Regions from separate parts of the Adlercreutzia sp. St.1H8 genome, predicted to be linked through region 3. Evidence: predicted binding sites of a transcription regulator. Region 3 holds the regulator's gene; each other region holds the start of a gene.
The links. The regulator HrcA, encoded in region 3, represses chaperone genes, less so after heat shock. The targets are predictions, from matches to a motif close to TNTTAGCANNCNNNNNNNNNGNNTGCTAANA.

Region 1 (9,966 bases), 890 kb from region 3:
CGACGGGCGATGGCGCGCAGCTGGCCGTTGTGCTGGAGCGTCTCGCGGGAGATGTTAAGGGTCAGGTCGGCCGAGTCAACCACGCCGCGCACGAAGTTGAAGTAGTCCGGCACCAGGTCCTCGCACTTGTCCATGATGAGGACGTTGGAGCTGTAGAGGGCCAGGCCCTTCTTGTACTCCTTGGTGTACAGGTCGAACGGCGCGTGAGACGGCACGAACAGCAGCGCGTCGTAGTTGAGCGTGCCCTCGGCGTGCACGGTGATGGTGCGGGCAGGGTCCTCGTAGTCATGGAAGTCGGTCTTGTAGAACTCGTTGTACTCTTCCTGGGACACCTCGGAGCCCTTACGCTTCCAGATGGGCACCATGGAGTTGACGGTCTCCACCTCGGTGTAGTTCTCGAACTCGGGCATATACTCGTCATCGGCGTCCGCCGGGCGCGGCTTCATGCGGCTCTTGGTGACCTCCATCTGGATGGGATAGCGCACGTAGTTGCTGTAGCGCTTGATGAGGTCGGTCAGGCCGTACTCGGTGGCGTACTCGCCGTAGGTCTCGTCGCCGGCGTCGTCCTTCAGGTAGATGATGACGTCGGTGCCGTGGCCGGCGCGCTCGGCAGCCTCGATGGCGTAGCCCTCCACCCCGTCGCTCTCCCAGGCCCAGGCCTCGTCAGACCCGTAGGCGCGCGAGACGACGCGCACCTTCTTGCCCACCATGAACGCGGAGTAGAAGCCCACGCCGAACTGGCCGATGATGTCCACGTCGGTCATATCGTCGAGGCCCTTCTCCTCGCCCGGCTCGTTCTTGGCGTTGGCGGCCTTGAACTCGTAGGAGTCGGAGTGGGCGATGGTGCCGAGGTTCTTGTCCAGGTCGTCCTTGGTCATGCCGATGCCGTTGTCCGACACGGTGATGGTGCGCGCGACCTCGTCGAAGGCCACGGTGATGGCCAGGTCGGCGCGGTTGATCTGCACGGAGTCATCCGTGAGGCTGCGGAAGTAGAGCTTGTCCACCGCGTCCGAGGCGTTGGAGATGAGCTCGCGCAGGAAGATCTCGCGGTTGGTGTAGATGGAGTTGATCATGAGGTCGAGCAGCTTCTTGCTCTCGGTTTTGAACTTGCGCATGCTTGTGTTCCTTCTTTCCTGTCAGAGATGGTGCGAGGAGCGCGCCGTCAGCTGGGGCGACTGCAGCAGGCGTCGGTCTTGGCAGCCGAGCGCAGTCGCGGCGGGCGTCGACAGGCGCCGCCGTCGAGCCTAGGGCCCGGCTGCGGCCGCGCGCCCGCGGCGCCACGAAGCGCCACGGAATCGTTTCCGCCCCGCAAGACCGCGTTAGCACTCTCCTTGCTCGTTTGCTAATAGCACATTGTAAGGAGAAGAAAACCTAAGTCAATACCTATCAAGTTTTCCCTATGATCGATGAGGAGCCGGGGGCGGGGGCACGGGGGCGGGGATCGCGAGGAAGCGCGGGGGCGTGGGGGGTCGCGGGGCGTGGGAGTCGCGGGGGTCGCGGGGCGTGGGGGGCGTGGGGGCACGGGGGGCGTGGGGGCACGGGGGGGCGTGAGGGGGAGGGAGGGCGGACTACGCGTGAGAGAGGGGGGTGGGAGTCGCGGGGGCCGTGAGGGCGTGGGGGCCGCGGGACGTGAGGGGGCGGGGCATAGGGGGGGGGTGTGAGCAGCGCGCGAGGGAAGGTGGAGGCATGGGGGCCGCGGGGACGTGGGGGGCGTGGGCCCTCGTGGGGTTGTGAAGTCGCGGGGTCGCGGGGCATGGGGATCGCGGGGGCGTGAGGGTCGTGGGCCCTTTCGGGGTTGCGGGATCGCAAGGGGGCGAGCGCGGATCGCGCTGAGGCCCAGGGCGGGCTGTTGTTTCACGTGAAACACTCGCGAGACTGCGCTGCGCCAGAAATCAGAGACAAAGTGGCCAAAAATGACGGTCTGACGACGCAGGCGGCGGGAAGAAGCCGAGCTGCCGCGGCAAAACCCCAGGTCGGCGTCGAACGCTTCTCACCATCAAGTCTCCTGCGCTCCGGGGAAGGCGCTTCGAGGGGCCGTTCTTGTCGTCAGACCGCCATTTTTGGCCATTTCACGCGGAATCCCAGCGCGCACCAGTACCCGCGCCCGCCGCAGCGCCCGCCGCCCGCGCGCCGCGCCCCAACCGACCGCGCGCGTCGCGTCCCAGCCGCTTGCCCGCCGCTGCAGCACACCGCGCCCGCCGCAGCCGCTTGCCCATCGCCGCAGCGCACCGCGCCCCGACCGTCCGCGTGCCGCGCCCCAGCCCGCCGCCGCAGCCACCCGTACCCCAGCCGACCGCGCGCGTCGCACACCGCGCCCCGACCGCTTGCCCGCCTGTTACGCGAGGGGCCGCCCGGGACGAATCCCGAGCGGCCCCTCACGGCGCGCGAAGCAGGCGCGGTCTACTTCTCCATCAGATCGATGGTCTCGGCCAGCGAGCGGATGATGTTGCGACGGCTGAGGGCGCCCACGAGCTTGCCCTCGGCGTCCACCACAGGCACCTTCTTGATGCGCTTGCTGGCGAACAGCTGGCACACCTCGTCCACCGGCGTGTCCGCGCTCACCGACACCACGCGGTGGGTGGCCACGTCCATCACGTTGAGGGCCAGCAGCGCACGCAGGCGATCCATGGTCTTGGTATCGTCCACGTAGCGGTACAGGTTGAGCGTGCTGTCCACCACCGAGATCTCGGTCTTGCCCAGGTAGTTGGCCACGTCGCCGTCGGACACGAAGCCCACCAGCGCGCCGGCGCCGTCCACCACGGGAAGCCCGCTCGTCTCGTTGGCGGCCATGAGGCGGATGACCTCGGCCATCGTGTCGCCGGCGCTCGCGCACACGGGCTGGCGGTTCATCACGTCTGCGGCCACGTAGACGCGCTCGGGGTCGAGGCGCTCGCCGCGCGTGGCATCCACCGTCACGCCGTCGAAGCCGGCGGAGTAGTCGACGGGCTCCTGGCCGCGCTCGGCCGCCGTGGCCGGCGCCCCCTTGCGGTCGCGCACGAGGAACAGGATGACCAGGCCCGCCACGCACATGAGGGCGAAGGTGGCGATGAAGGCCATGTGGTCGCCCAGGTAGCTCTGCTCAAGCGGCGCGGCCTGGGGCGCCACCATCGGGGCAAGGGCCGAGATGGAGACGAGAACCGCCGTGCCGATGGACGCCGCCACCTGGTTGAGCGTGTTGGACACGCCCTGCGCATGCTGGATGACGCTGTTATCCAGGGAGTTGACGCCCCAGGTGTTGAGCGGGGTCATGGTGAACTGCAGGCCCACCACCAGCACGGTATAGGTGAGCGTCAGGTTGAGGAAGCTGCTGTCGATGCCCAGGCGCGCCAGCCCCGAGGCGCCCAGCACGGCCACGATGACGCCGGGGATGACCACGCGGCGCACGCCGAAGCGGTCGAACAGGCGCCCCGACACCAGTCCCATGAAGGCGCCGATGAGCGCGCCGGGCAGCATGGCCACACCGGACATGGTGGCCGAGAAGCCCAGCACGCCCTGCACGTAGAGCGGCGTGATGACGCCCGTGCCCATGAGCGCCGCCTGGACGATGACGATGATGACCACGGCGATAGCGTAGTTCCTGGAACGCAGAATCCCCACCTGCAGCATGGGCTCGGGCAGCGTCACCTGACGCCGCACGTACAGGGCGCACAGCACCAGGCCCACCGCGATGAGCGCCGCGGTGACCGCCAGGTTATCCGACGACGCGAAGGTAGACAGCCCGTAGAGCAGGCACACGAGGCCCACGGTGGACAGCGCCACCGAGAGCTTGTCGAAGGGAGCGCGGGCGAAGCTGCCGTAGTTGCGCAGGACCGCCACGGCCAGCACGATCACCACCACCGAGAGCGCCGTCACGATGGCGAACAGCGCCCGCCAGCCCACGGAATCCACCAGCAGGCCCGCCGCCGACGGCCCCACCGCCGGGGCGAAGCCGATGATGAGCCCGATGACGCCCATGGCCGTGCCGCGCTTCTCGCGGGGGAACACGAGCAGGATCACCGTGAACACCATGGGCATGGCCATGCCGGTGCACGCCGCCTGCAGCACGCGGCCCAGCAGCAGCACCCAGAAGCTCGGCGACACAGCAGCGGCCAAGCTGCCGGCCGTGAACAGCGCGAAGGCCGTGATGAACAGCTGCCGCGTGGAGAATCGGCCGATCAGGTACGCGGAAAGCGGGATGACGACGGCCTCCACCAGCGAATAGCCACTCGTCAGCCACTGCACGGTGGTGGCATCCACTTCCAGGTCGGCCATGATCGCCGGCAGCGCCGGGGAGAGCAGCGTCTGGTTGAGCACCGCCAGCAGCACGCCCACCAGCAGCACGCCCACCATCACCAGCTCTTTTCTTCCAACACCAAGGGTCATGAGCTCTAACCTCACTCTCATTTGCTTAGAATCCGTAAAAAAGCGAATGTTCCGATGCTAGCGGCCCCATCGGGACCGGGCAAGGGAAAAGTTCGCAAGCGGGCCAAGAAAACAGGTCCGCCGACCCGCGCGGGCGAATGCCAATGAGCCCTGCGGGCGCGTTTCTGCCAGCTAACGGCTGCCGCACAGTCGCACGTCAGCCCGAAGACAGCGCCGGGGCGATGCTACGATAGCGCCGGCCCCTCCCGCGCGAAAGGATCCCCCATGCTGGAAGACGGAACCATCCGGATGGCCCAGGCGGTCGATGCCGCGGGCTCCCCTCTCGACGTCGCCTGCCTCCTGCGGCTCGACCAGGCCAACCGCCACGGGCTCATCGCCGGCGCGTCGGGCACGGGCAAGACCGTTACGCTCAAGGTGATGGCCGAGGGGTTCTCCCAGGCGGGCGTTCCCGTGTTCATGGCCGACGTGAAGGGGGACGTCACCGGCATGGCCCAGGCCGCCGACGACGCCAATGGCAAGCTGGCCGCCCGCGCCGCCGAGCTGGGCGCGCCGGGCTGGGCGCCGGCCGGCTGCCCCGTGCGCCAGTGGGACATGCTGGGCGGGCCGGGCATCCCCGTGCGCGTCACCGTGTCGGACATGGGGCCGGTGCTGCTGGCGCGACTGCTCGGGCTCACCGAGGTGCAGGAGGGCGTGCTCAACGTGGTGTTCCGCGTGGCCGACGACCGCGGCATGCTGCTCATCGACCTCAAGGACCTGCGCGCCCTGCTCAACTACGTGGGCGAGCACGCTAAGGAGTTCGAGCTGGAGTACGGTCGCGTGTCGCCCCAGTCCGTCGGCGCCATCCTGCGCGCGCTCATCGCCGTGGAGGATCAGGGCGGCGACGTGTTCTTCGGCGAGCCGGCCCTCGACCTGGCCGACTGGTTCGCCTGCGACGAGACGGGCCGCGGCTACGTCAACCTGCTCAACGCCGCGGGGCTCATCACGAGCCCCCAGGTCTACGCCATGTTCCTGCTGTGGATGCTCAGCGAGCTGTTCGAGACGCTGCCCGAGGTGGGCGACGGCGACCGGCCGCGCTTCGTCTTCTTCTTCGACGAGGCCCACCTGCTCTTCGACGACATGCCCAAGGAGCTGGTGAATCGCATCGTGCAGGTGGTGAAGCTCATCCGCTCCAAGGGCGTGGGCGTGTACTTCATCACGCAGTCGCCCTCCGACATCCCCGACGAGGTGCTGGCCCAGCTGTCCAACCGCATCCAGCACGGGCTGCGCGCCTACACCCCTGCCGAGCAGAAGGCCGTGCGCGCCGCGGCGGCCGCCTTCCGCGCCAACCCCGACCTCGACGCCGAGGCCGCGCTCGGCGAGGTGGGCACCGGCGAGGCGCTCGTCTCGCTGCTCGACGAAGAGGGCCGGCCAAGCGTGGTGCAGCGCGCCAAGGTGCTGCCGCCAGAGTGCTCGATGGGCGCCGCGCCGCCCGAGACGATGGCCGCCGCGCTGGAGGCCGCCGCGCCCCTAGCGGCCAAGTACGGCCAGGCTATCGACCGCGAGAGCGCCTACGAGCTCATCGCCGGCGAGCGGGCCGCAGCCGCCGAGGCCGACGCCCTGGCCGCCGAGCGGAAGGCGCTCGAACGGGAGCGCGCCGCCTTCGAGGCGCAGCGGGCGGCCGAGGACGCCCAGGCGCAGAAGGCCGCCGAGCGCGAGCGGGAGCGCCTGGCCAAGGAGGCCGAGCGAGCGCGCGTCGCCGCCGCGAAGGAGGCTGAGCGGGCCGCCCGCGAGGCCGAGCGCCAGCGGGCGCAGGCCGCCAAGGCCGCCAGCTCCGTGCTGGGGCAGATAGGCCGCGAGGCCGGCCGCCAGCTAGTGCGCGGGCTCTTCGGCGCGCTCAAGCGCTAGGGGCGCCTCCCAAGGGCGCAGCGCGGTCGGGGGGGGCGGGGCGGTCGTGGGAGGCCAGCGAACTTCGCCGTTTCGCACCCGGGGAGGCGTCGCGGCGCCCCCATGCATCGGAATCGCCGCATTCTGGCCATTTGCTTCGAAATTCCGAGGCTTTCAGGCCCCCCAGAGGCTCGATCTACCCTCGACGAGAGCAACCCGCTCTTGCCACCTGGGAAAACGTCAGCGGCCACGCGACAAACGGAGAGCGCAGCCTCGGAATTTCGAAGTAAATGGCCTTTTTCCGCCCCATTCCATGCACAGCCCGCGCCGTCACGCCAGAAGCACCGTCAGCGGGATGGTCACGACGCTCGCCACCAGGGTGGCCACGGTGATGCCCGTGGCGTACTCGCCCTCGTCGCCGTTCTGGGCGACCACCATGGGCACCACCGTCATCACCGGCAGCGCCATGATGATGACCAGCGCCGACACCAGGTCGCCCGGCAGCGGCGTCAGCGCCAGCAGCCGGCCGGCCAACACGGGCAGCGCCACCATCTTCACCGCCACGCCCACATAGAGCTCGGGGCGACGCAGCACGGCGCCCACGTTCGAGAAGCACACGAGCGCGCCCAGGTACATCATGCACAGCGCGCTGGTGGCGTTGTTGATGGTGCCCAAGGTGAGCGCCGCCAGCCGCGGCAGGGGGATGTCCGCCAGCACGAACACCAAAGCCGCCGCGATGGCCACCGTGTTAGGCGTCACGAGCGAGCGCGGGCTGAAACGCGCCACCTGCCGATCGCGGGCCGTGGCCAGCCACACCCCGTAGGTCCAGAACACCGCCTGGTCAACCAGGGAGAACAGCATCATGTAGAGCAGGCCCGCCTCGGGGAACACCGCTGCCAGCAGCGGGATGCCCACAAACCCCGTGTTGCCGAAGATGAAGCAGAACTGGAACACACGATCCTTGTCGTGGGGCAGCCGGAGCACACGGGCCAGCAGAAACAGCACGAGCGACACCAGCGCGTAGAACAGCGCGGCCAGCACCACCATGGCCAGGTTGTCGAAGAGGGCCTGGCGCGTGCAGCCAACGCAGGTAGAGTAGAAGATCATCACCGGCAGCAGCACCTTGGTGATGAGCTTGGCCAGGCTCGGCAGGTAGTCTCGCCCGATGACGTTCAGCTTGGCGGCGACGAAGCCCACCGCCAGTATCAGGAAGAACACGATCATGCGCTCTAGGGTTATCTCGAATATCATCGCCGCATCGCTCCTCGGGCCGCCGACAGTCTCAGCCCGTTACGTTATCCGCGCAGGCGGCACGATGCTGAACAAAGTCGTACAATGTGTCCGAAAAGTACCGCCCACCCCGAGGAGCCCCGTGACCGACCGCCGCATCGAGAGCACCCGCCACGCCATCAAGGAGGCCCTGCTGCGCCTGCTGGCCGCCAAGCCGCTGGCCCAGGTCACCGTGGCCGAGCTGGCCGCCGAGGCTGGCGTGAGTCGCTCCACCTTCTACGTTCACTACGCCAATACCCAGCGTGTGCTCACCGCCCTCGTCCGCGACTTCCTGCGCGAGGTGCGCCCGCTGCCGGCCCAGCTGCGCTGCGCGGCCTGCCGGGAGGTTCTGGGCACCGGCGAGGATGAGGCAGCGCCCCGAGGCGACGGAAGCGGCCCTGCGGAGGATCAGGCGCCCCTACGAGAAACGGACGGCGGGACGGCCCCCGCAGCGAGCGTGCCCTTCTGCGTGGCCCTTCGGGATGGCGGACGCTGGCGTCCCCTGGTGCGCGACCCGCTGTTCCTGCCCACGGTGCTCGCCCTGATCGAGAACGAGGACAATCCTGCGCTCAACGCCTACCACGCGCTCGACCTGGACGGCGAGCTGGCCCGGACGCTCTACCGCTTCCAGATGACCGGCTGCTATGCCGCGGCCCTCGCCCACGACCGAGACGACAGCTGGCCTCGGGCCCAGGCGGCCATCGACACGTTCATCCGCGGCGGAATGAACGCCTTGCGCACTCGGTAGGCGACGATCCCGCGCCCGCACGCGCGCCTGCGCCGGCGCCGCCAGCCAGCGCGTCGTCTACCCAACGGCGCGCCCCGCGCACGCCGCGCCTGCCAACGCGCCGCCCCCGCGCGCCTGCGCCGGCGCCGCCAGCGTGTCGTTCACCCGCCAACGCGCCCCGCGCGCACGCCGCGCCCGCCAACGCGCCGCTCCCGCGCGCACGCCGTCCGCACACCAGCGCCAACACGCCCCCGGCGGCGCCCCTTCCGACGGCACGCCCCTCGCGCCCGCGCCGCCAGCCAGCGTCCCCCGCGCATCGGCGCCCGCGCGCCGGCACCCGCGCGGCGCCTTCCCGCCCGTCAGCGCCCCCCCTCCTGCCAGCCCCCTGCGCGCCCCTTGCGCCGTCCCCATAACATGATAGACTATGTCAAGTATTAATCACTATCCATTAGAAGCCATACGCCAACTATGAAAGGAAGCGCCATGGACTACGAGGCCTACTACCGCAAGAGCGACGACTATGCCGCCTACTACGCCGCCATCGCCGCGGCCTCCCCGCGCGACCCCCAGGCCACGGCCCGCACCCGCGATGCTGACGGCACCATCCCCGTCGAGGCACGCGAGCTGCTGTTCAACGTGGCGGCCGAGATCAAGAACACCTTCCACGAGCTGGGCGCTCCCCTGCCGCCGCTGCTAGAGGGCTGCACGGTGGTCGACCTGGGCTGCGGCAGCGGCCGCGACACCTACCTGGCCGCCCAGCTGGCGGGCCCCGCGGGCAAGGTCATCGGCGTGGAGCCCGACGCCGAGCGCCTGGGCATCGCCCGCAAGTACCTGGCCCAGGAGATGCGCCAGTTCGGCTACGACCAGGCCAACGTGGAGCTGGTGAACGCCGTGCCCGAGGACCTCTCCTTCATCCCCGACGGCAGCGTGGACGTGGTCATCTCCAACTGCACCTTCAACCTCTCCCCCGACAAGGGCGCCTACATCCGCGAGGTGCGCCGCATCCTCAAGCCCCAGGGCGAGTGGTACTTCACCGACGTGTACACCGATCGGCGCATCCCCCAGGACGTCTCCGACCAGGTGGAGAACGTGGCCCAGCGGCTGGGCGGCGCCCTGTTCGTCGAGGACTTCCGCCGCATGGCCCAGGCGGCCGGCTTCCACGACCCGCGCTACGTCATGACGTGGAAGACACCGCTCACCGCCGAGGAGCAGGCCGTCTACCCCGGCATCGCCTTCGCCACCATCACCTCCCGCCTGCTCGCCTCGGAGTTGACGAGCGACCACTGCGAGAACTACGGCGAGAAGGTGGTCTACGACGGCTCGCTGCCCGGATACCCCGACTTCTTCCTGTTCGACAAGGACATCCGCTTCCCCGCCAACCAGGAGTGCCCCGTGTGCGACAACGTGTCGGCGCTCGGCCTGGACGGCTGCCGCTATGCCAAGGTCATCACGGTGATCGGCGACCGCTCCGTCCACTACGGGGACATCCACGGCGACGCCATCATCAAGACGGCGCCCGACTTCGAGGGGGTCCTCGACGAGGATGACCGCCCCATCCAGGCCAGCTGCTGCTAGCCAGCCCAGGCGCGCCCGCTGCGCCAGCGTCACCCCGAAGGTGATCGGGTGCGACGGTATAATGCGCCTGACCACCAACCGAGCTACGTGAAGGAAGAGCATGGAACCTATCAAGTTCATGGTCGTCAGCGGCTTTCTGGGAGCCGGCAAGACCACCACGATGATCGCCC
Region 2 (9,966 bases), 1.1 Mb from region 3:
GCTCCACGACGGCGTCGCGCGCGGCCATCGCGGCCTGCACATCCGCCACCGAGAGCGATTTGTCCGCCACCGCAGCGTTTACCTCGCCCACCAGCGTGAACACGGCGCCCAGAGCCGCCGGCGCGTTGAAGTCGTCGTCCATGGCCTGAGCGAACGCCTCGCGCGCGGCCGACACCTGCGCGCCCAGAGCCGCGGCGTCCACCACGTCCGGCGCGCCGTCCTCGGCGGCGCCCGCCAGCCAATCCACGTTCTTGACCGCGTTCTCGATGCGCGTGAGCGCGGCGTCGGCCTCGGCCAGGCGCTCCTCGGAGAAGTCGAGCGGGCTGCGGTAGTGGGTCTGCAGCATGAGCATGCGCAGGGCCGCCGGGCGCGTGGTGTCGAGCACCTCGTGGAGCAGCATGAAGTTACCGAGCGACTTCGACATCTTCTCGGCGTTCACCTGCAGCATCCCCGAGTGCATCCAGTGGTTGGCGAAGGTGCAGCCGCACGCGGCCTCAGACTGGGCGCGCTCGTTCTCGTGATGGGGAAAGGCCAGGTCAGAACCGCCGCCGTGGATGTCGAAGGGCAGCCCCAGGTACTTGCGGGACATGGCCGAGCACTCGATGTGCCACCCCGGGCGCCCCTGCCCCCAGGGGCTCTCCCACGAGGGCTCGCCAGGCTTGGCGGCCTTCCAGAGGGCGAAGTCGAGAGGGTCGCGCTTGCGATCCTCCAGGCCCTGGCCGTCGGCGCGCAGCTCGCGGTGGCCGCCCTCCATCTCGTCGATGTTGCGGCCGGAGAGCTCACCGTAGCCCTCGTAGGAGCGCACGGCGAAGTACACGTCGCCGTCCACCTCGTAGGCGTGGCCGCCGTCGATGAGCGTCTGCACCAGCTCGATCATGGCGGGAATCTCCTCGGTGGCCTTGGGGCGCACGTCGGGGTCCTGCACGCCGGCCGCGTGCATGTCGGCGATGAACGCCTCAGTGTACTGGGCGGCCACCTCAGCGGCAGAACGGCCCTCCTCGTTGGCGCGCTTGATGATCTTGTCGTCCACGTCAGTGACGTTCTGGACGAAGGTCACGTCGAAGCCGCGCCACGTCAGGTAGCGGCGGATCATGTCGAAGGAGATGAAGGTGCGCGCGTTGCCGATGTGGATGCGGTTGTAGACGGTGGGGCCGCACACATACATGGACACCTTCCCCTCATGGAGGGGAGTGAAGTCCACCTTGCGGCGCAGCTTGGTGTCGTAGAGCCTGATGGTCATGGGATGCTCCTTGCCGTAGTCGCGAATGCATGCGATTGTAGCGCATCCCGCAGGCCGCGGGGGCGACGGCGGCCGCGTCGCAGGCGGCTCGCGGCACGGCGCGGCGCGGCGATGCCCGGGCGGGCGGCGCGCGCAGCGGGCCCGAGCAGGGTGCGGCCCGGCAGCGACGGCCGCGCGAAGGGGAAGGCCCCGGCGCCGAACGGGGCGCGCGGGGCCGAGGGAGGAAATGGCAGATGCCCGGGCGGGCGCGCTAGGCGCGCTCGGCGGTGGCGCGGTAGGCGCCCTTCTGGCCGGTCACCTCGAAGGCATAGGTCACGCCGTCCGCCTCGCAGGTGCCCGCGGCGGCGCCCGACGCCGCCAGCTGGTCGGTGACGTCGACGGGGGCGCCGCCGGCCACGCTCACGTGCACGCGGCCGTCAGAGCCCTCAAGCACGATGGCCTGGATCCCGCCGGCCTCAGCCGAGCCCAGGTCGCTGACCTCGAAGGTGCCCGTGGCGCCCTGGGCGCCCGACCCCGCCGTGGCCGTCGAGTTCGACTGGTAGACGACCTCGCCCTCCGTGGCGCCGTCCGCGTGGACGCTCACCTTGACGGGCTCCGTGGTGTCCTTGACGGTCACCTCCACCGGATCGCCGTTCACCATGACGATGGCCTTCTCCACCCACGTCTCGCCCGTGGCGGCGTAGCACACGCCGTTGCTCACCGCGAACGTCCCGATGAGCGCGGCCATCGCCACCGTCGCGTACCTCAGCGCCAGCGTCGGCGCCTTCTTCGTCTTCTCCATGGGAATGCCCTTAACCTTTCCCAGCAGCTCAGCAGGGGCACGTACCTCTTCCATCATGGCTCGGTACCGGCTCTGGTTGCTCGTCGTCATCCCACGCCTCCTTCAGCTGCTGTCTCAACAGTTTCCGTGCCCGAGTGAGTCGGGTGCGCACCGTGGGCTCCCTGATGCCGAGCACCTCCGCGATCTCGCGCGTGCCGTAGCCCTCGAAGTAGAAGAGGTGCACGACGATGCGGCACTTCTCCGGCAGCGCGGCCAGGGCGTCGTAGAGGCGCTCATGGTCGGGCTCGTCGAAGGCGGGCGGCAGATGCTCGTCGGTGACCTCCTGCAGGCTCACGCGCCGACGCCATGCCGAGCGCCACAGGCTCTTGCACTCGTTCGCCGTCACGCGGATGAGCCAGTGCTTGAGCCGATCGCCCTCGGCATCGGCCGGCGGCTTGGCGTAGAGCCTCATGAACACCGTCTGAGTGACGTCGTCGGCATCGGCCGCGCTGCGCGTCTGGTTGAGCGCGATGCGGTACACCATGTCGCCATAGGCGTCGACGGCGGCGCGATACTCCCGGTTGTCCACGAACGCTCCCTCATCATCTCGGTTGAAAGGCCCTTCACCCGTAATACGCCGCAGCGACGCGAAATGTGCGGGCGGAGGCGGATTTTTTTCGGAGAAGGCAGCGGAGCGCGCCGAGCAGGATCGGGACGGGCGGCCGGCAGGGCGGCGGGGCGGCCGAGTCGGACTGGGGCGGCGCCGAGCAGGATCGGGACGGGCGGCCGGGGCGGCAGTGCGGCGAAAGGGGCGCCCGTCCCCGCCCGCCCTGCCGGCCGGCAAGTTGACACGGGCAGAAATAGAGGGCGTTTTCTGCGAGAAATGACGGTTCTGCATGATTTCTCGGGCGCGAGGCGACCCCCATCACGCCACAAGCCTGCGGGACGCTTTCGCGACCTGGGGAAACGCGGGGCGAACCGCCAGCCCGGAAGCGAGCGACAATGCAAAGCCGTCATTTCTCGCAGGGAAGGGGCCCCTTTGCCGCCCAGGCTCGAGGGAACCGGGCTAGAGGCGGCACACGAGGCAGGTGGCGGTGGCGGAGATGCCCTCCTCGCGGCCCTCGAAGCCGAGGCGCTCGGTGGTGGTGGCCTTCACGCCCACGTTTTCTGCCGACAGGCCCATGGCAGCAGCCAGGTTGGCGCGCATCTGGTCACGGTAGGGCGAGAGCTTGGGCGCCTGGGCGGCGATGACGCTGTCTACGTCGAGGATCTCGAAGCCCTGCTCGCGCACGAAGGCGGCCACGGCGGCCAGCAGCTTGAGCGAGTCGGCGTCCTTGTAGGCCGGGTCGGTGTCGGGGAACAGCTTGCCGATGTCGCCCCCGCGCACGGCGCCGAGCAGCGCATCGGCGATGGCGTGGGCCAGCACGTCGGCGTCTGAGTGGCCGTCGAGCCCGCGCACGTGCGGGATGTCCACGCCGCCCAGGATGAGGCGGCGCCCCTCGGCGAAGGCGTGCACGTCGTAGCCAAGGCCCGTGCGCAGTCCGCGCAGGGCCGCGGGAACCGCCGAGGCGCCGGAGCCGGAGCCGGCGCCCGCATCCGCGCCAACCGCGTTCGCACTACTCGCCATGGCTGACCCCCTCGGCGTCCCTCAGGAACATGGTGCGCACGGCGCTGGCCAAAAGCACGTAGTCCTCCGGCACCGTGAGCTTGATGTTGTCGCGCTTGCCCTCCACCACGAGCACGCGACCGCCAAGCCGCTCGATGAGCGCCGAGTCGTCGGTGCCCACAAAGCCGTCAGAGAGCGCGCTCGCGTGGGCGCGGCGGTAGATGCCCGTGCGGAACACCTGGGGCGTCTGAGCGTTCCAGAACACCGAGCGGTCGGGCGTGCCCATGATGACGCCGTTCTCCACCACCTTGAGGGTGTCGACGGCCGGATGCGCCACCACGGCGCCGTCGCAGTCGAAGTTCCCCTTCACCGTGTTGATGGTATGGAGGATGAGGTCGGGCGAGATGAGCGGACGGGCGCCGTCGTGCAGCACCACGTACTCGTAGTCGTCGCCCACATACTCCAGGCCCGAGAACGCCGACTCCTGGCGGATGGAGCCCGCCGGCGCCATGACGACGGGCGTGACGAAGGGGAACGGGTCGATGGCGCGGGAGAGGTACTCGCGCATGCGCTCCTCCGGGCACACGATGACGATGAGCCCCACGTCACCCACGGCGTCGAAGGCCTCGGCCGACCAGGTGAGGATGGGCTTGCCGGCAATCTCCACCAGCTGCTTGCCGCCTTCCTTGCCGAAGCGCTCGCCCGTGCCGCCGGCCAGGATGATGGCCGCCGTCTGGGGGTTCTTGTCCACCTTGCCCTGCAGCCCGCAGTTCACCTGGCTGAGCGCGTCGAAGTCGAGGCCGTCAAGCAGCAGCTCCGGTGCGCGCAGCACCGCCGGCTCGAAGATGGGATCGATGGTCTTGGACATTGGGCTACCCCCTGGTGGTTTGTCGGTCGCGTCTAGTATAGAGCAGGACGGCGGCCCGCGCCCGAGCTCGCTCCCCCATCCCGTATAATGCGACAAAGGCCGACGAACCGGGAAGGCGGTGGCAAGCGATGGCGGTGGCTCGCTACGTGCTCATGAACAAGAACACGCCCGTGCTGGCCTTCGAGTACGACCTGGACGAGCACAAGGCCGTGCGCGTCACGCGCACGGAGAACCTCGACGCCGCGCCGGTGGGCCTGGCCGACCGCCACGGCGAAATCTCCAAGCACCAGGTGAACTACTGGTGGCACCATCGCGCCATCCCCGCCTCGCGCGCCCACGTCAAGCGCCTGCTCGAGAACCTGCGGCTCGACAGCACGCTCGTGCTGGCTGAGCGGAGCTTCGGGCTGTCGCTCTCCGACCGCTACTGGCTCAACGACGAGGACGACCCCAAGACCTGGGACGCCGTCAACTTCTTCGACAACGACTTCACCGATGACCTGGGGTTCCTCACCTTGGGGCAGGACTCCCAGGGGTCGTCGCCCGACGCACCCGACTACGCGCGGGTGAGCCTCTCGTCGCCCAACAGCACGCTCGGCGGCGACCTGCTCAAGAAGTGGAAGATCATCGACGGGCAGCGCGTGTTGCTGAAGTCGGGCATCGGCTTCGTCAACCAGGAGCCCTACAACGAGGTGATCGCCACCGAGCTGCACCGCCGCCTCATGGAGCCGGGCGAGTTCACCCCCTACTGGCTGTTCGAGGACGGCCGCCGCGTGTACTCCGCCTGCGGCAACCTCCTGGGCGACGACGAGGAGCTCGTGGCCGGCTGGGACGTCATCCGCAACGTGAAGCAGCCCAACAACCTGTCCGACCTCCAGTTCTACGTGCGCCGCTGCGCCGACTTCGGCCTGGACGCCGACGAAGTGATGACCCAGCTGGCCAAGATGTTCGCCTGCGACTTCGTGCTGGCCAACCGCGACAGGCACTACCGCAACTTCGGCGTCATCCGCAACGTGGAGACGCTCGAGGTCACGGGCCTGACCCCGGTGTTCGACACCGGATCGTGCCTCTGGTCGGACGCGGAGCTGCTGGAGGTGCCGGGCGACTTCCTGTACCGCGCCAAGCCGTTCAAGCGCGACGGCATGAAGCCCGCCGAGCAGGTGGCGCTGTTCGAGGGCTACTTCGGCTGGCTCGACGCGGCGGCCCTCGACGGGTTCCCCGAGGCCGTGGCCGCCATCCTGGGGAAGAACCCCAACATTCCCGAGCGGCGCATCGGCATCATCGTCGACCAGGTGAAACGCAAGATCGAGGTGCTCGACCGCATCGCCTGCTAGGCCCAGCGCGGCCCAAACACGCAAGAAGGGCCCCGGGGGCGTGTCCCCGGGGCCCTCGGCATTCCAGGCGGACGGGCGCGTCGGCTAGTCGGCGGCGCCCCCGGTGAGCGAGCCGGCGGGCGCAGGGCGCGAGCCGGCATGGCCCAGGTCGAAGTTGGTGAGCAGCAGCTCGGCGTCGCGGGCGATGGAATCGCGCTTGCGGGGCGCCGGGATGGAGCCGGTGCCCTCGTTGAACACGAGCTCGCCGTCGACCGCCGTGACGTCCACCACGCTGCCGCTCGTCCAGCGGCCCTCGAGGATCTGCTCGGAGAGCGGATCCTCCAGCAGGCGCTGGATGGCACGGCGCAGCGGGCGGGCGCCGAAGGTGGTGTCGGTGCCCTCCTTGGCGATGAGCTTGATGGCGGCCTCGTCGAGGTTGATGGACATGTTCTGGGCGATCATGCGGTCGCGCAGGTCGGCCACCATGAGCTCGACGATCTGGGCGATCTGCTCCTCGGTCAGCGACTTGAACACGATGATCTCGTCGATGCGGTTGAGGAACTCCGGCCGGAACAGCTTCTTCATCTCCGACATGACGCGGGACTTGATCTCCTTGTCGGAAAGGCCGCTGCCCTCGCTGGCGGAGAAGCCGAGCGTCGTGGTCTGCGCGATGTCGCGCGCACCCACGTTCGACGTCATGATGATGACGGTGTTGCGGAAGTCCACGGTGCGGCCCTGGGCGTCGGTGAGGCGTCCCTCCTCGAGGATCTGCAGGAGGATGTTGAACACGTCCGGATGCGCCTTCTCGATCTCGTCGAAGAGCACCACCGAGTAGGGGCGCTGGCGCACGGCCTTGGTCAGCTGGCCGCCCTCGTCGAAGCCCACGTAGCCCGGAGGGCTGCCGATCAGGCGCGACACGGCGTGCTTCTCCATGTACTCGGACATGTCGAAGGACAAGAGCGCGTCCTCGGAGTTGAACAGGAACTCGGCGAGCGCCTTGGAGAGCTCGGTCTTGCCCACGCCCGAGGGGCCGAGGAAGATGAACGAGCCGGCGGGGCGCTTGGGATCCTTGAGGCCGCTGCGCGAGCGGCGAATGGCCTTGGAGAGCGCGGTCACGGCCTCGTCCTGGCCGATGACGCGCTCGTGAAGCACGCCCTCCATGCGCAGGAGCTTCTCCGTCTCAGCCTCGGTGAGGTTGGAGACGGGCACGCCGGTGGACATGGACACCACGTCCGCGATGTCCTCAAGCGTGACCTGCTGGATGGTCTTGGAGGAGTCCTCGGCCCACTGCTTCTCGGCCTCCTCGCGCTTGGTCTTGAGCTGGGCCTCCTCGTCGCGCAGCTGGGCGGCGCGCTCGAAGTTCTGATCGGCGATGGCGGCGTCCTTCTCGCCGCGGATGCGCCGCAGCTCGTCGTCGAGGTCGCGCAGCTCCTTGGGCAGCGTCATGTTGCGGATGCGCATGCGGGCGCCGGCCTCGTCGAGCACGTCGATGGCCTTATCGGGCAGGTAGCGGTCCTGGATGTAGCGCTCGGAGAGCGTGACGGCGGCCTGGATGGCCTCCTCGGTGAAGCGCACCTGGTGATGGGCCTCGTAGCGGTCGCGCAGCCCCTCCATGATGCGGATGGCCTGCTCCTCGTTGGGCTCGTTGACCGTGAGCGGCTGGAAGCGGCGCTCGAGGGCGGAGTCCTTCTCCAGGTGCTTGCGGTACTCCTCGAGCGTGGTAGCGCCGATGATCTGGATCTCGCCGCGCGACAGCGGGGGCTTCAGGATGGCGGCCGCGTCGATGGAGCCCTCGGCCGAGCCAGCGCCGATGATGGTGTGGATCTCGTCGATGAACAGCAGCACGTCGCCGGCGTCCATGACCTCCTTGATGACCTTCTTCAGGCGCTCCTCGAACTCGCCGCGGTACTTGGAGCCGGCCACGAGCGCCGACACGTCGAGCGTGATGAGGCGCTTGTTGCGCAGCAGGTCGGGCACCTGGTTGGCCACGATGAGCTGGGCCAGCCCCTCGGCGATGGCGGTCTTGCCCACGCCGGGCTCGCCCAGGATGAGCGGGTTGTTCTTCTGGCGGCGCGACAGGATCTGCATGACGCGCTCGATCTCGGCCGCGCGGCCGATGACGGGGTCGAGCTGGCCGTCACGGGCCTTCTTGGTGAGGTCGGTGCCGAACTCCTTGAGCATGGAGTCCGAGCCGGCCCCCGTCGGGTCGAACCCGCCGCGGCCGGCGTAGACGGCGCTCTGGCCCACCAGGTCGTTCAAGGCCGCGCGCACGTCGTCGCCGGTGACGCCCATGCGACCGAGCACCTCGAGCGCGGTGCCCTCGCCCTCGCGGACGATACCGAGCAGCAGGTGCTCGGTGGAGATGTAGGACTGGCCCATCTGCATGGCCTCGCGCAGGGAGTTCTCCAACACGCGCTTGACGCGCGGGGTGAATTGGAGGTGCCCGGAGACATCGGCCTCCTCGTCGATGGAGACCACCTGGCGGATGGTCTGGACGACGCCCTCGTAGCCGACGTTCAGGCGCGCGAGGGCCTGGGCCGCCAGGCCGTCCTTCTCCTGGATGAGCCCGAGCAGGATGTGCTCGGTGCCCACGTAGGGCTGGTGGAGCCCGCGTGCCTCGTCCTGCGCCAGGACCAGCACCTTGCGGGCCTTGTCGGTGAACTTCTCGAATGACATGCTCGCCTCGTTTCTCGCGGAGCTTCAAGCTCTCTCTGTTGCTCGGAATCATCCTAGCATTCCTGTCAAACAAGTGCTAAGACGCCAGCTCGCCGAGGGCGCCCCCCACACATATTATGCGTACATGGGAGATGGGCGATCCGCAGGGCGAGGAAAGACGACTGCCCGCTCGAGCCCCCGCCTCAAATGGCAGAGCGCAGCGAAGCATTCCGCCTTGCAGCCTCCTCCACCCCTATCGTCCCAGGATCCCCAATCGGCCGCCTCCTCCTTTACTTTACTACAGTAGAGCGCTATAGTTTCTGGGCATGTTCCGTCACCGCGAGCCTCCTACTCCGCGGTTTCAGAGAGGAGCCGCCATGAGCGCACCTTACGATGACAACGACCCCTCCGCCTCCGCGCCGTCGCTGCGCCGGCAGTTCGGCCTGCGCGAGGCCATCACCATCACCGTGGGCACCGTCATCGGCGTGGGCCTGTTCACCACGGGCGGCAACATCGTGGGACTCATGGGCCCAGCGGTCATCATCGCCACGCTGGTGGCCATGCTCGTGTCCATCTACCCGGCGCTGCTCTACGCCGAGATGGGAGCGGCGCTCCCCTACGCCGGGGGCACCTACCAGTACGCGGGCCTCGGGCTCGGACGTCCCCTGGGGATGCTCGCCGGCTGGAACTTCATCATCTCGCTCGTGGCCGTCACCGGCGGCGAGTCGCTCGCCTTCGCCTACTACTTCAAGACCATCTTCCTGGCCGTGGGCGTGGAGCTGCCCGTGCCCGACGTGGTGCTCGCCTGCGCGGCGCTCCTGCTGTTCATCGTCACCAACGTGCGCGGCGTGCAGATCACCGGCCGTCTGCAGAACGGGTTCATGTTCTTCTTCTGGGGCGTGGCCGTCATCTGGTTCCTCACGATGATCCCCGAGGTGAGCCTGCCCACCTTCGTGACGACGCCGGACTTCCTGGGCTCCCTGGACGCCTTCGGGTTCATCGCCGCCGTGGCCATGATCTGGTGGTGCTTCGCCGGCTTCGAGACCTGCTGCGGCATGGGCGAGGAGATCCGCTACCCCTCCGTCAACATCCCGCGGGCGCTGAAGCTCGCGCCCTTCATCATCTTCGCCGTGAACGGGGCCTTCCAGTGGTTCCTCGTGGGCATCACGCCGGTGGACGCCATCCCCGGCCTGGCCGACGCGGCCGCCCCCTACGCCGAGGCCATGGTGTCGGCCGGCATCCTGGGGCTGCCGCTTCTGCTGCTGGCCCTCGGCGTGGCCTTCGGCGGCGACTTCTCCACGCTCAACGCGTCGATCGCCGTGCCGCCGCGCTATTTGTTCACCATGGCCCGCGACGGCGCCATGCCCCGCGTGTTCGCGAAGGTGCACCCGCGCTTCCGCACGCCGTACGTGGCCATCATCGCGCTCGGGGCGCTGTCCATCCTGCTCGTGGCCACCTCCACGCTGGACTTCATCGCGTCGCTGTCGCTGTTCGCCGACCTGTTCTACTACATCATCGGCATCGCGG
Region 3 (9,966 bases):
TCTGCCGTGCAGCAGGCTGCCACCGACCTGGCCTCCGACACCGCCCGCCTGCAGGCCATGAGCAAGGACGAGCTGAACCAGCTGCTCGGCCAGACCGTGATGGACGCCCTGGCCGGCGTCGAGGTTGCCGAGACCGACCAGATCACCATCGGCTTCACCAAGAACGGCAACACCTGGACCCCGGATGCTGCCTCTGAGCAGGAGATCACCACGGCGATGCTGACCAACTAGGTCGCCTGGCTCGTTCCGCGTGCTTGGCGCCTGGCGCCTGTCGGAGGCGTTCCTCGCCTTCGATGTGCGACCGCGCTGCCTTTCGCTGAGCGGCCACGCCGTTCCCGCCAAGCGCACCCCGGCCGCCCCGCCTTCGCGGGGCGGCTTTTTTCTTCCCGGCCTTATACTGGCACCGTGCTCGTTTTCGATTCGCATCCGAGGTGACCCGATGACCCCTGCCGCACCCGGCGCCGCCCCCGCGCGCCGCTCGCTCACGCCCCGCATGGCCTGGCAGCTGGCCGCGCCCCACACCTGGCCGGCGGCCATCATGCCGGTGATGGTGGCCGCCGGCGCCACGACGGCCGTGAAGGGGGGCTTCTCGCCGCTCATGGCGGCGGTGCTGCTCGTCATCTGCATTCTCATGCAGGCGTCGGTGAACACGTTCAACGACTACTTCGACTACGTGAAGGGCGCCGACTCGGCCGAGGACAACGTGGAGGAGAGCGACGCGGTGCTCGTCTACAACGACGTGAGCCCGCGCGCGGCCCTTGCGCTGGCCATCGGCCTTCTGGTCGCCGCCTTCCTGCTCGGCACCTACGTCATCGCGCAGGCGGGGTGGATCCCGCTTGCCATTGCCGCCGGGGCCGCCGTGGTGGTGGTGCTCTACTCCGGCGGAAAGACCCCCATCTCCTACCTGCCCATCGGCGAGGTCGTGAGCGGCGTGGTGATGGGCGGGCTCATTCCGCTTGCCTGCTACCAGGTGCTCTCCGGCGAGTTCAGCTGGCTGGCGCTTGGCTGGGCCGTGCCCACCGTCATCGGCGTGGGGCTCATCATGCTGACGAACAACACCTGCGACATCGAGAAGGACGTCGAGGCGGGGCGCCGGACCTTGCCGGTGCTGCTCGGGCGCGAGCGCGCGCGGCGCCTCTACCACGGGCTGCTCTACGCGTGGGTGGCGGCCATCGCGCTCATCGTGGCTGTGTGGTTCCCGCGCGGACTCGTGGTGGTGCTGTTCATGGTGCCCGCCGCCTACCCGCTCGTGATGGGGATGCGCAAGAACCCCCTGACCCCGCCGGCGCGCGTTGGCGCCATGGGGCAGATCTGCGGCCTCAACGTAGCGCTTGGCGCCTTCTACGCCTGCGCGCTCATGCTGTAGCGGAACGCGGGCGGGTGCTTGCCCCCCCTCGGGCGGGGGGGCGCGGCCCCAGCGTGGCGCCCGCCGCCTTCTGCGCCTGCGCGCTCATGCTGTGGCGGCCCTGTCGCGGGGGGAGGTGCGCCGGGACGGGGCGGGTTGGGGCGTCCTGCTGAGCTGGAGGTCGCGATTCGGCGGGTGGGCGGCCTTTCTGCTGCGGCTGGGCGAGCTGCCGCTTCGCCTTCGTCGGTCGCGCCGCCGCGCTGCCCTGGGAGGCGGTTTGCGGTCGGGCGGAGCCGCGGCCCTGCCGCTTTTCGCTTCGGCTGCCTCGCCCCAGGCGTAGCCTCGTCTCGGTTGATCGGGTGATGCCTTGCGGGCGATCTGGCCGCTTGCCTTTCGGTCGCGCTGCGTTCTTTGTCGGGCGAATACGAGTTTCTGGCCAATTTCATTACGCTTTACGCTAACGGGACGCACTCTGGCTGTTATCGCCGCACAGAGGGTTGGCGTTTCCCCAGGTCGCAGTCGCCTGGCCACGCCAGCGTCTCTCGACGGGTGCGTAAAACGTGGCGAAATTGGCCAGAAACTCCGAGGATGGCGGCGAATCGCCGCGATGAGGCGCTCCGTTCGTCAACCGGTCGCCTCTGCTTGTCGCAGGTGGGTGCGTCGCCCGCCAGCCAGGCGATCCTGCCTGGCGCGGCCAGCCGGGTGGCGTCTTCGCAGTGGCTCGGTCGCCCTCGCCGGTGGTGGGGCCAGCTGCCTGCGTCCGGAGAGTCGATGGCCTCTCCACCGCGGACGCCTTGGGGGGGCAGCCGGTTGCCGTAGCTTCCCCGGGCGGCCCGTTTCGGGTACGTCCAGCGGGCGGTTGGGCCCATCGCGCCGAGATGTCCCTCCTGGTCGCTTGGGTGGCGATCAGTTTCAGGCGGCCCGAGGCCGGGTGGCGCCCGGATGGGACGGAGCCGGCTGGGCTGCCGCGGCAGAACCAGGACTCCCGCCCCGAGGCGGAGACCAGCTGCAGCTGGCCGTCTGGGGCGACCCGTCCGCCGCCTCGTGGGCGGCTTCTGCGCAGCGCCGCCCAGACGGCGCCTGGCGCCTGGCGTCCGGCGGACGGTGCGGGCGGTTGCCTTCGGGCGTCCCTTCGCCCGCCGTCGGCTTGCTGCGGGTTTCTGGCCAATTTCGGCGTGCTTTACGCTAAGAAGACGCCTTTAGGGTGCTGCGCCGCGTAGAGGGGTCGGCGTTTTCCCAGGTCGTAGCCGTGCTGTTTCGTTGGCGACTCCTCAGCGCTGCGTAAAGCGCGGCGAAATTGGCCAAAAACCCGTATGGTCCCCCGCGGGCCGCCGTTTCTCGGCGGCGCGTTGCCCGAGCGCGCTGGCTTCGTCGAGGTGATGGGGTGCCCATGCCGTCGGGGTGCGTTGTTTCTGCCAAAATTCGAGGATATGCGCTCGTTTCGCGTTCGAAATGGCGGCGCAGGTAAGTTATCCGTGGCTTTTTCCTGGGAAGATGACGGGCACTCTAGCGCGGATCCCTCTTGGCGCGATGGCGAGCGGCGCACACCCTCTATTCTTGACGGAAACGCGTGGCGAAACCTGCGCGCTTGGGCTGGCGGAGGGGTGACGGGCGCGCGCCGGGCACCCGCCCCCGGCTTCCTTTGTGGCGCTTACGTTGAAAGTTAGCACTCGCTGGCGTCGGCTGCTAGAATACTTCCTCGTGGATGTGAGAGAACGCTCGAAGGGAAGGAGGCCCCATGCTCTCAGACCGCCGTCAGCGCGTGCTGAGCGCCCTCATCGAGGAGTACGTGGCCCGTGCGCTGCCCGTGGGGTCGCGCACCCTTACCGAGCGCTACGCCCTCGGCGTAAGCCCCGCCACCGTGCGCAACGACCTCTCGGCGCTTGAGGACGCCGGCTACATCACCCAGCCCCATACCTCCGCTGGGCGCGTTCCCACCGACGCGGGCTACCGCGCCTTCGTCGATGACCTGCTCTCCGGCGGCCTGGCCTGGGAGGAGGCGCCGCACCAGGACGTGGTCGACCAGCTGCGCGCCACCGCCACCGAGCTCGATGCGCTCATGGAGCAGACCTCGGCGGCGCTCGCGCGGCTCACCGACTGCCTGTCGGTGGTGGTGGCCCCCTCGCTCATGGCCGCACGCATCCGCCAGGTGTCGCTCGTGTCGCTCTCCGACCACCGCGCGCTCATCGTGCTCGTGGCCGAGGACGGCCAGGTGGCCAACCGCCAGGTGTCCTTCGCCGACGCGGTCGCGCCCGATACGCTCGCCCGCATCCAGGAGCTGCTGAACCGCCTGCTCGCCGGCCGCTCGCTCGCCGAGGCCCGTGCCGCCGCCCACGAGGCGGTGCCCGAGGCGCTCGCCGACCCGCTCGTGCGCCTGGTGCTCGAGGAGGTGGCTGCCTGCGTCCAGGAGTCCGGTCTTGGGCGCGCGCACCGCGTGGGCGTGAGCTCGCTTCTGCGCAAGCCGGAGTTTGCCCAGGCCCAGGCCCTTGCGCCCATCATGTCGGCGCTTGAGGACGACACGGTGCTCCTCCACGTGTTCGACGACGCCCTTGACGGTTCGTGCGCGCCCTGCGCGGTGCGCATCGGGCGGGAGAACGGCGCAGAGGCACTGGCGGGCGTGTCGGTGGTGGCCAGCCCCTACGGCTGGGGCGACGGCGCCGGGGTGGTGGCCGTCATCGGCCCCACCCGCATGGACTACAGCTTGGTTATCCGCGCGGTTCGCGCCGCGCAGCGCGTGCTCTCGGACGAGTAGCTGGCGCGCGACCTACGAGGAAAGGAAAGACCGGTCCTATGGCCAAGGATTTGTACGAGATTCTCGGCGTCAGCCGTGACGCGTCGGAGAGCGACATCAAGAAGGCGTTCCGCCACAAGGCGCGCGAGCTGCATCCCGACGTGAACAAGGCGCCGGATGCCGAGGATCAGTTCAAGGAGCTCAACGAGGCCTACGACGTGCTCTCCGACGCGCAGAAGCGCGCCCAGTACGACCGCTTCGGCACCATCCCCGGCGCCGCTTCGGCAGGCGCGGGCGGCTACGGCGGCGGCTACGTGGACCTGGAGGACCTGTTCGGCGCCGGCTTCGGCGGCATGGGCGACATCTTCTCCACCTTCTTCGGCGGCGCGGCCGGCGGTGGACGCCAGGTGCGCAAGAACGGTCGCGACATGGGCGTGGGCCTGCGGCTCACTTTGGATGAGGTGGCAGCCGGCGTGAAGAAGGAGATCGTCTACGATCGCCTGGCGCCGTGCCCCGACTGCGACGGCACGGGCCTCGGCCCGGATGGCGAGGAAGTCACCTGCCCCGAGTGCAACGGCCAGGGCCGCGTGGTCACCGTGCAGCACACCTTCCTCGGCGACATGCAGTCGGCCACCACCTGCCCCCGCTGCCACGGCATGGGCACCACCATCGAGAACCCGTGCCCCGAGTGCGAGGGGCAGGGCCGCGTGCCCGACCGCCAGCGCGTCACCGTGGAGGTGCCCGCCGGGATCCGCGACGGCCAGCAGCTGCGGGTGAGCGAGTTCGGCGAGGCCGGCATCCAGGGCGCGCCGGCGGGCGATCTCATCGTCACCTGTCGCATCCAGCCCCATGAGTTCTTCGAGCGCGACGGGGACGATCTGCACGCCCGCGTGTCGGTGCCCATGGTCCAGGCGGCGCTCGGCGCCGAGGTGGAGATCGACGGCATCATGGCTGATGAGAAGGTGGAGGTGCGCATCCCCGAGGGGTGCCAGGCCGGCCAGGTCATCCGCGTGAAGGGCCACGGCATGCCGCGTCTGCGCAGCGATGCGCGTGGCGATCTGTTCGCCCACGTGGACGTCGTCATCCCCAAGAAGCTCTCCAAGCGCGAGCGCGAGCTGCTCGAGGAGCTGGCCGTTGAGATGGGGGAGGACGTGGCCGACAACCGCTCGTTCCTCCAGAAACTGCGCGACGCCATCTAGGCTGGCGCACAGCGCGCGGCGATGCCGGCGAGCAGCCTTTCGGGCCGGCGAGCGCGCTAAGGGCGCCCTGCCTCGCGCCTGCGAACCCGCGCCCCGATGCCCGCGTTGCGCATCGGGGCGCTTTTGTCCCACTACCGACCTGCCGCGGCGCCCTTACGCCAGCGGCCTGCGGAAAGAAGGCCCCATGTCCCTGCACCGGTTCTTCCTCGATGACCAGGTGATCGCTGCCGAGCCTGAGGCGGTGTTCCCGCTGCGCCTGGCGGAGGGCGACGCCCGCCATGCGCGCGTGCTGCGGCTTGCGCCGGGCGAGCACGTGGCCGTGGTGGACGCCGCGTACGACTACTTCGAGTGCGAGGTGGTGCGTTCCGACGGCGGGCAGCTGGAGGTGCGCGTGGCGCGGCGCCTCGACGCGCCGGAGGAGGGGCCGCAGGTGCTGCTCGTCCAGGGCCTGGCGAAGGGCGACAAGATGGACGAGGTGATTCGCCACGCCACCGAGCTCGGCGTGGCCGGGTTCCTGCCGCTTGCCTGCGCGCGCAGCGTGGTGAGGCTGGACGAGAGGAAGGCGCGCTCACGTGTGGAGCGCTGGCAGGCCGTGGCGAAGAGCGCGGCCATGCAGTCGGGTCAGCCGCGGGTGCCCGAGGTGTGCGCGCCGGTGACGCTGGCCGAGGCGGCTGCGGCGCTCGCGGGAGCGACGGCGGTGCTCGTGTGCTGGGAGGAGGCCCCCGGCACGGCACGGCTGGCCGATGCGCTGCACGGCGCCCTCGAGACGCTGCGGATGCCCGCCGCCGACGCGCGCGTGGCCGTGGTGGTGGGGCCCGAGGGCGGCCTGACCCCTGATGAGGTGGACGCGTTGCTGGCGTGCAACCCGCGCGCGAGACTGGTGAGCCTGGGGCCGTCCATCCTGCGCACCGAGACCGCCGGCGTGGTGGCGCCGGCGCTCGTGCTCTACGAGCTGGGCGCCCTGGGCGGACGGGCGGAGCAGGCGTGACGGCGGGGGAGCGCCCTGAGGGCGTCGAGGTGAACGGGGGGTCGAGGCCGTCGGGTGAGGCGGTCGCTGGCGCCTCGGGCGCGCAGGCTGCGGTGGGCGGGGCTGAGCGGGCGCCGCGGTTCGCTATCGTGAACCTGGGCTGCAAGGTCAACCGCGTGGAGTCCGACGCCTTCGAGCGCACCCTGCGCGTCGCCGGCTGGACTGAGGGGCCCGAGGCTGGCGCCGACCTCGTGGTGGTGAACACCTGCACCGTCACCGGCGAGGCCGAGAAGAAGACCCGCAAGGCCGTGCGCCACGCCCTGCGCGCCGCGCCACGCGCCCGGGTGGTGGTGACCGGCTGCGCCGCCGCCATCGACCCCGCTGCCTTCGAGGCGCTCGACGCGCGCGTGGAGGTGGTGCCCAAGGCCCAGGTGGAGGCGCGCCTGTCGGCCCTGGCCGCCCTCCGGCCCGACGCGTCAGAGGCCCCCCGCATCGTCGCCGGCGTCCCGGAGGGCAGCGGCGGGCCGGCCACCCCTGCGGCTGGCGCCGCGCCTGCGGGCGCGTCCCGCGCCGCAGCCGAGCCATCTTCCGCCTCCCGTGCCCTTGGGCAGCGCGTGCGCGTGGGCATCAAGGTGCAGGACGGCTGCGACAACGCGTGCACCTACTGCATCGTGCACGTGGCCCGCGGCGCCGCCTGGTCGCGGCCGGCCGAGGAGGTGGCCGCCGAGGTCGTGGCCCTGGCCCGCGCGGGCATTCCCGAGATCGTGCTCACCGGCATCAACCTGGGCTCCTACGCTGACGAGGGGCTCACCCTGGCCGGCCTTTGCGAGCGCCTGCTCGACGCCACGGCCCGCCTGCACGCCCCCGGCCAGCCGCCCTGCCGCCTGCGCATCGGCTCGGTGGAGCCCCAGGATGTGGGCGACGACCTCATCGAGCTGCTGGCCCGCGCCGAGGGCCGCCTCTGCCGTCATCTGCACCTGCCGCTCCAGGCGGGGAGCAGCCGCGTGCTCGCGGAGATGGCGCGCCCCTACGACGCCGCGGGCTTCCTCGCGATCGTGGGGCGGCTGCGCGCCGCCGTGCCGCAGCTGGCGCTCTCCACCGACGTCATCGTGGGGTTCCCGGGCGAGACCGACGAGGACTTCGCCGCCACCTGCGCCGTGGTGCGCGAGGCTGGCTTCTCCAAGGTGCACGTCTTTCCCTACTCGCGCCGCGCAGGCACGCCTGCCGCCGACCGCGCCGACCAGGTGCCGCCAGAGGTTCGCGCCCGCCGCGCCGCCGAGCTGCGCATGCTCGCCGCCGAGCTGCGCGCCGCCGACCGCGCCCGCCGCGCCGGCGCCGTCGAGCTGGCGGTGGTCGAGTCCCCGGGCAGGGCCACCACCGAGAGCTACCACGAGATCGCCGTCGACCCCGCCCACGCCTCCGGCGTCCTCGTCGAGGTGGCCCTGTAGCCACGCCTGGCATTCCTTCTCGACCATGCCGCGCCGGCCCCCGTAACCAACCCGTGCCTTCGGGGGTGGGGCGCATCTGCTACAATCGAGGTCATGGTAGACCAGACCCAGATAACGCTCACGGCGCCCGCCAGCGTGCCCATGGCCGCGGTGGTGGGCCAGGCCGATGAGCTGCTTCACCTCATCCAGGACGCCTTCGCCGCCCGCATCACCGTGCGCGGCGACACCATCGTGCTAGAGGGCGACGCCATCGAGGTGCAGTCGCTCACGGCGCTGTTCTCCGACCTCATCAAGCTGGCAGAGGGCGGCGAGGAGCCCACGGCCGACTACGTCCGCCGGGCCATCGACCTCATGCGCACCGCCGAGTTCGCCCCGAGCGTTTTGCGCGAGGACATCCTGCTCACCTACCGCGGCCGGGCCATCCGCCCCAAGACCGCAGGTCAGAAGCGCTACGTCGACGCCATCCGCGAGCACACCATCACCTTCGGCATGGGGCCGGCCGGCACGGGCAAGACCTACCTGGCCATGGCCATGGCGGTGGCCGCGCTCAAGCGCAAGGAGGTGGGCCGCGTCATTCTCACGCGCCCCATCGTGGAGGCCGGCGAGAGCCTGGGGTTCCTCCCCGGGACCCTCACCGAGAAGGTGGATCCCTACATCCGCCCGCTCTACGATGCGCTCTACGACATGACCGACGCCGAGCGAGCCAACCAGCTCATCGAGAACGGCACCATCGAGATAGCCCCGCTCGCCTTCATGCGCGGGCGTACCTTGAATGACAGCTTCATCATCTTAGACGAGGCGCAGAACTCCACGCCCGAGCAGATGAAGATGTTTTTGACCCGGCTCGGCTTCGGCTCGAAGATCGTGGTCACCGGCGACGTGTCCCAGACCGACCTGCCCCGCGGCATTTCGGGCCTGGCGCACGTGCGCCCCATCCTGGAGGGAACCCCCGACATCGCGTTCTGCGACTTCACTGGCAAGGACGTCGTGCGCCATTCGCTGGTGGCCGCCATCGTGGCCGCCTACGAGCGCGCCGGCAGGAAGGCATAGGAGGAAGATGGACATCCTGATCAGCTACCGCTACCGCGAGGACGACCTGGCCCCGCTGCCCCTCGAGGAGCTCACCCGCTTCGTGCTCGAGTCCGAGAGGCGCCCCGACGCCACCGAGGTGTCCGTCAGCTTCGTCGACGACGCGGTCATCGCCGAGCTGAACGAGAAGTACCGCGGCAAGCAGGGCCCCACCGACGTGCTCTCCTTCGAGTGCGACGGTTGCGGCGATGGGCCCGACGCGCCCGAGGACGGCGTCTTCGAGCTGGGCGACGTCATCATCGCCCCGGACGTGGCGGAGCGCCAGACCGCTGAGTTCGCCACCACCTTCGAGGAGGAGATCAGCCTGCTGCTCGTCCACGGCCTTTTGCACCTGTGCGGCTACGATCACGTGGTGGACGAGGAGGCCGAGGTCATGGAGGCCCGCGAGGCGGAGCTCCTGCGCGCCTGGGCCGAGCGCGGCGCGTAGCGTCCGCGGAAGGGGAGGGCCGCGCCATGGGCCAGGACCAGCCGCGCCTCGTTCGCAATGAGGGCGCCAAGCGCGCCCACGACCGGTTCACCCTGGGCCAGGCGTTCTCGTGCGCGGGCTGCGGCATTCGGCACGCCTTCGCCACCCAACGCAACATGCGCATCCATGCCGGCGTGGCCGTGGGCGCCGTCGCGGGGGGCCTCGTGCTGGGTCTGGACGCGCCTTCCTGGGCTGCCGTCATCCTGTGCATCGCCGGGGTCATGGCGGCCGAGTGCGCCAACACCGCCATCGAGGCCGTGGTCGACCTGGTCACCGACGACTACGCCGAGCTGGCCCGCGTGGCCAAGGACTGCGCCGCCGGTGCCGTGTACCTGATGGCCCTCGGGTCGGTGGCCGTCGGCGCCGTCGTGTTCGGCGCCCGCATACTCGCCCTGCTGGGCGCCTAGCCGCCATACGTCCGGCGCCCGCGCCGGGGAGGAGAGAGACGATGAACGACAACCTGCTCGGCGCCGACGGCTTCAAGTCCGGCTTCGTCACCCTGGTGGGGCGCCCCAACGCGGGCAAGTCCACCCTGCTCAACGCCATCATGGGCAAGAAGATCGCCATCACGTCGAACACGGCTCAGACCACGCGCCACCGCTTCCGCGCCGTGCTCACCCGCGACGACTTCCAGATGATCATCGTGGATACGCCCGGCCTCCACAAGCCCCACGACGCCCTGGGCGAGGAGCTCAACACGAGCGCCCTCAAGGCGCTCGAG

Region 1: the regulator HrcA is predicted to act here: its motif matches at 1,318-1,348, upstream of htpG (molecular chaperone HtpG).
Region 2: the regulator HrcA is predicted to act here: its motif matches at 8,512-8,542, upstream of AC6I0Y_RS09505 (ATP-dependent Clp protease ATP-binding subunit).

Annotation. Positions count from the first base shown of each region.
Region 1 covers NZ_AP039376.1:439,853-449,818, reverse strand. The annotation lists gene htpG (molecular chaperone HtpG) at 1-1,115, opposite strand, end outside; gene AC6I0Y_RS01475 (DHA2 family efflux MFS transporter permease subunit) at 2,401-4,383, opposite strand; gene AC6I0Y_RS01470 (helicase HerA-like domain-containing protein) at 4,627-6,246, shown strand; gene AC6I0Y_RS01465 (AEC family transporter) at 6,556-7,476, opposite strand; gene AC6I0Y_RS01460 (TetR/AcrR family transcriptional regulator) at 7,598-8,242, shown strand; gene AC6I0Y_RS01455 (methyltransferase domain-containing protein) at 8,705-9,796, shown strand; gene AC6I0Y_RS01450 (GTP-binding protein) at 9,897-9,966, shown strand, end outside.
Region 2 covers NZ_AP039376.1:2,394,853-2,404,818, forward strand. The annotation lists gene cysS (cysteine--tRNA ligase) at 1-1,240, opposite strand, end outside; gene AC6I0Y_RS09480 (hypothetical protein) at 1,491-2,111, opposite strand; gene AC6I0Y_RS09485 (RNA polymerase sigma factor) at 2,050-2,589, opposite strand; gene ispF (2-C-methyl-D-erythritol 2,4-cyclodiphosphate synthase) at 3,067-3,627, opposite strand; gene ispD (2-C-methyl-D-erythritol 4-phosphate cytidylyltransferase) at 3,617-4,474, opposite strand; gene AC6I0Y_RS09500 (HipA domain-containing protein) at 4,603-5,805, shown strand; gene AC6I0Y_RS09505 (ATP-dependent Clp protease ATP-binding subunit) at 5,890-8,460, opposite strand; gene AC6I0Y_RS09510 (APC family permease) at 8,817-9,966, shown strand, end outside.
Region 3 covers NZ_AP039376.1:1,325,433-1,335,398, forward strand. The annotation lists gene AC6I0Y_RS05010 (hypothetical protein) at 1-231, shown strand, start outside; gene AC6I0Y_RS05015 (prenyltransferase) at 440-1,366, shown strand; gene hrcA (heat-inducible transcriptional repressor HrcA) at 3,084-4,097, shown strand; gene dnaJ (molecular chaperone DnaJ) at 4,136-5,275, shown strand; gene AC6I0Y_RS05030 (RsmE family RNA methyltransferase) at 5,460-6,263, shown strand; gene AC6I0Y_RS05035 (MiaB/RimO family radical SAM methylthiotransferase) at 6,260-7,690, shown strand; gene AC6I0Y_RS05040 (PhoH family protein) at 7,784-8,740, shown strand; gene ybeY (rRNA maturation RNase YbeY) at 8,748-9,206, shown strand; gene AC6I0Y_RS05050 (diacylglycerol kinase family protein) at 9,233-9,652, shown strand; gene era (GTPase Era) at 9,694-9,966, shown strand, end outside.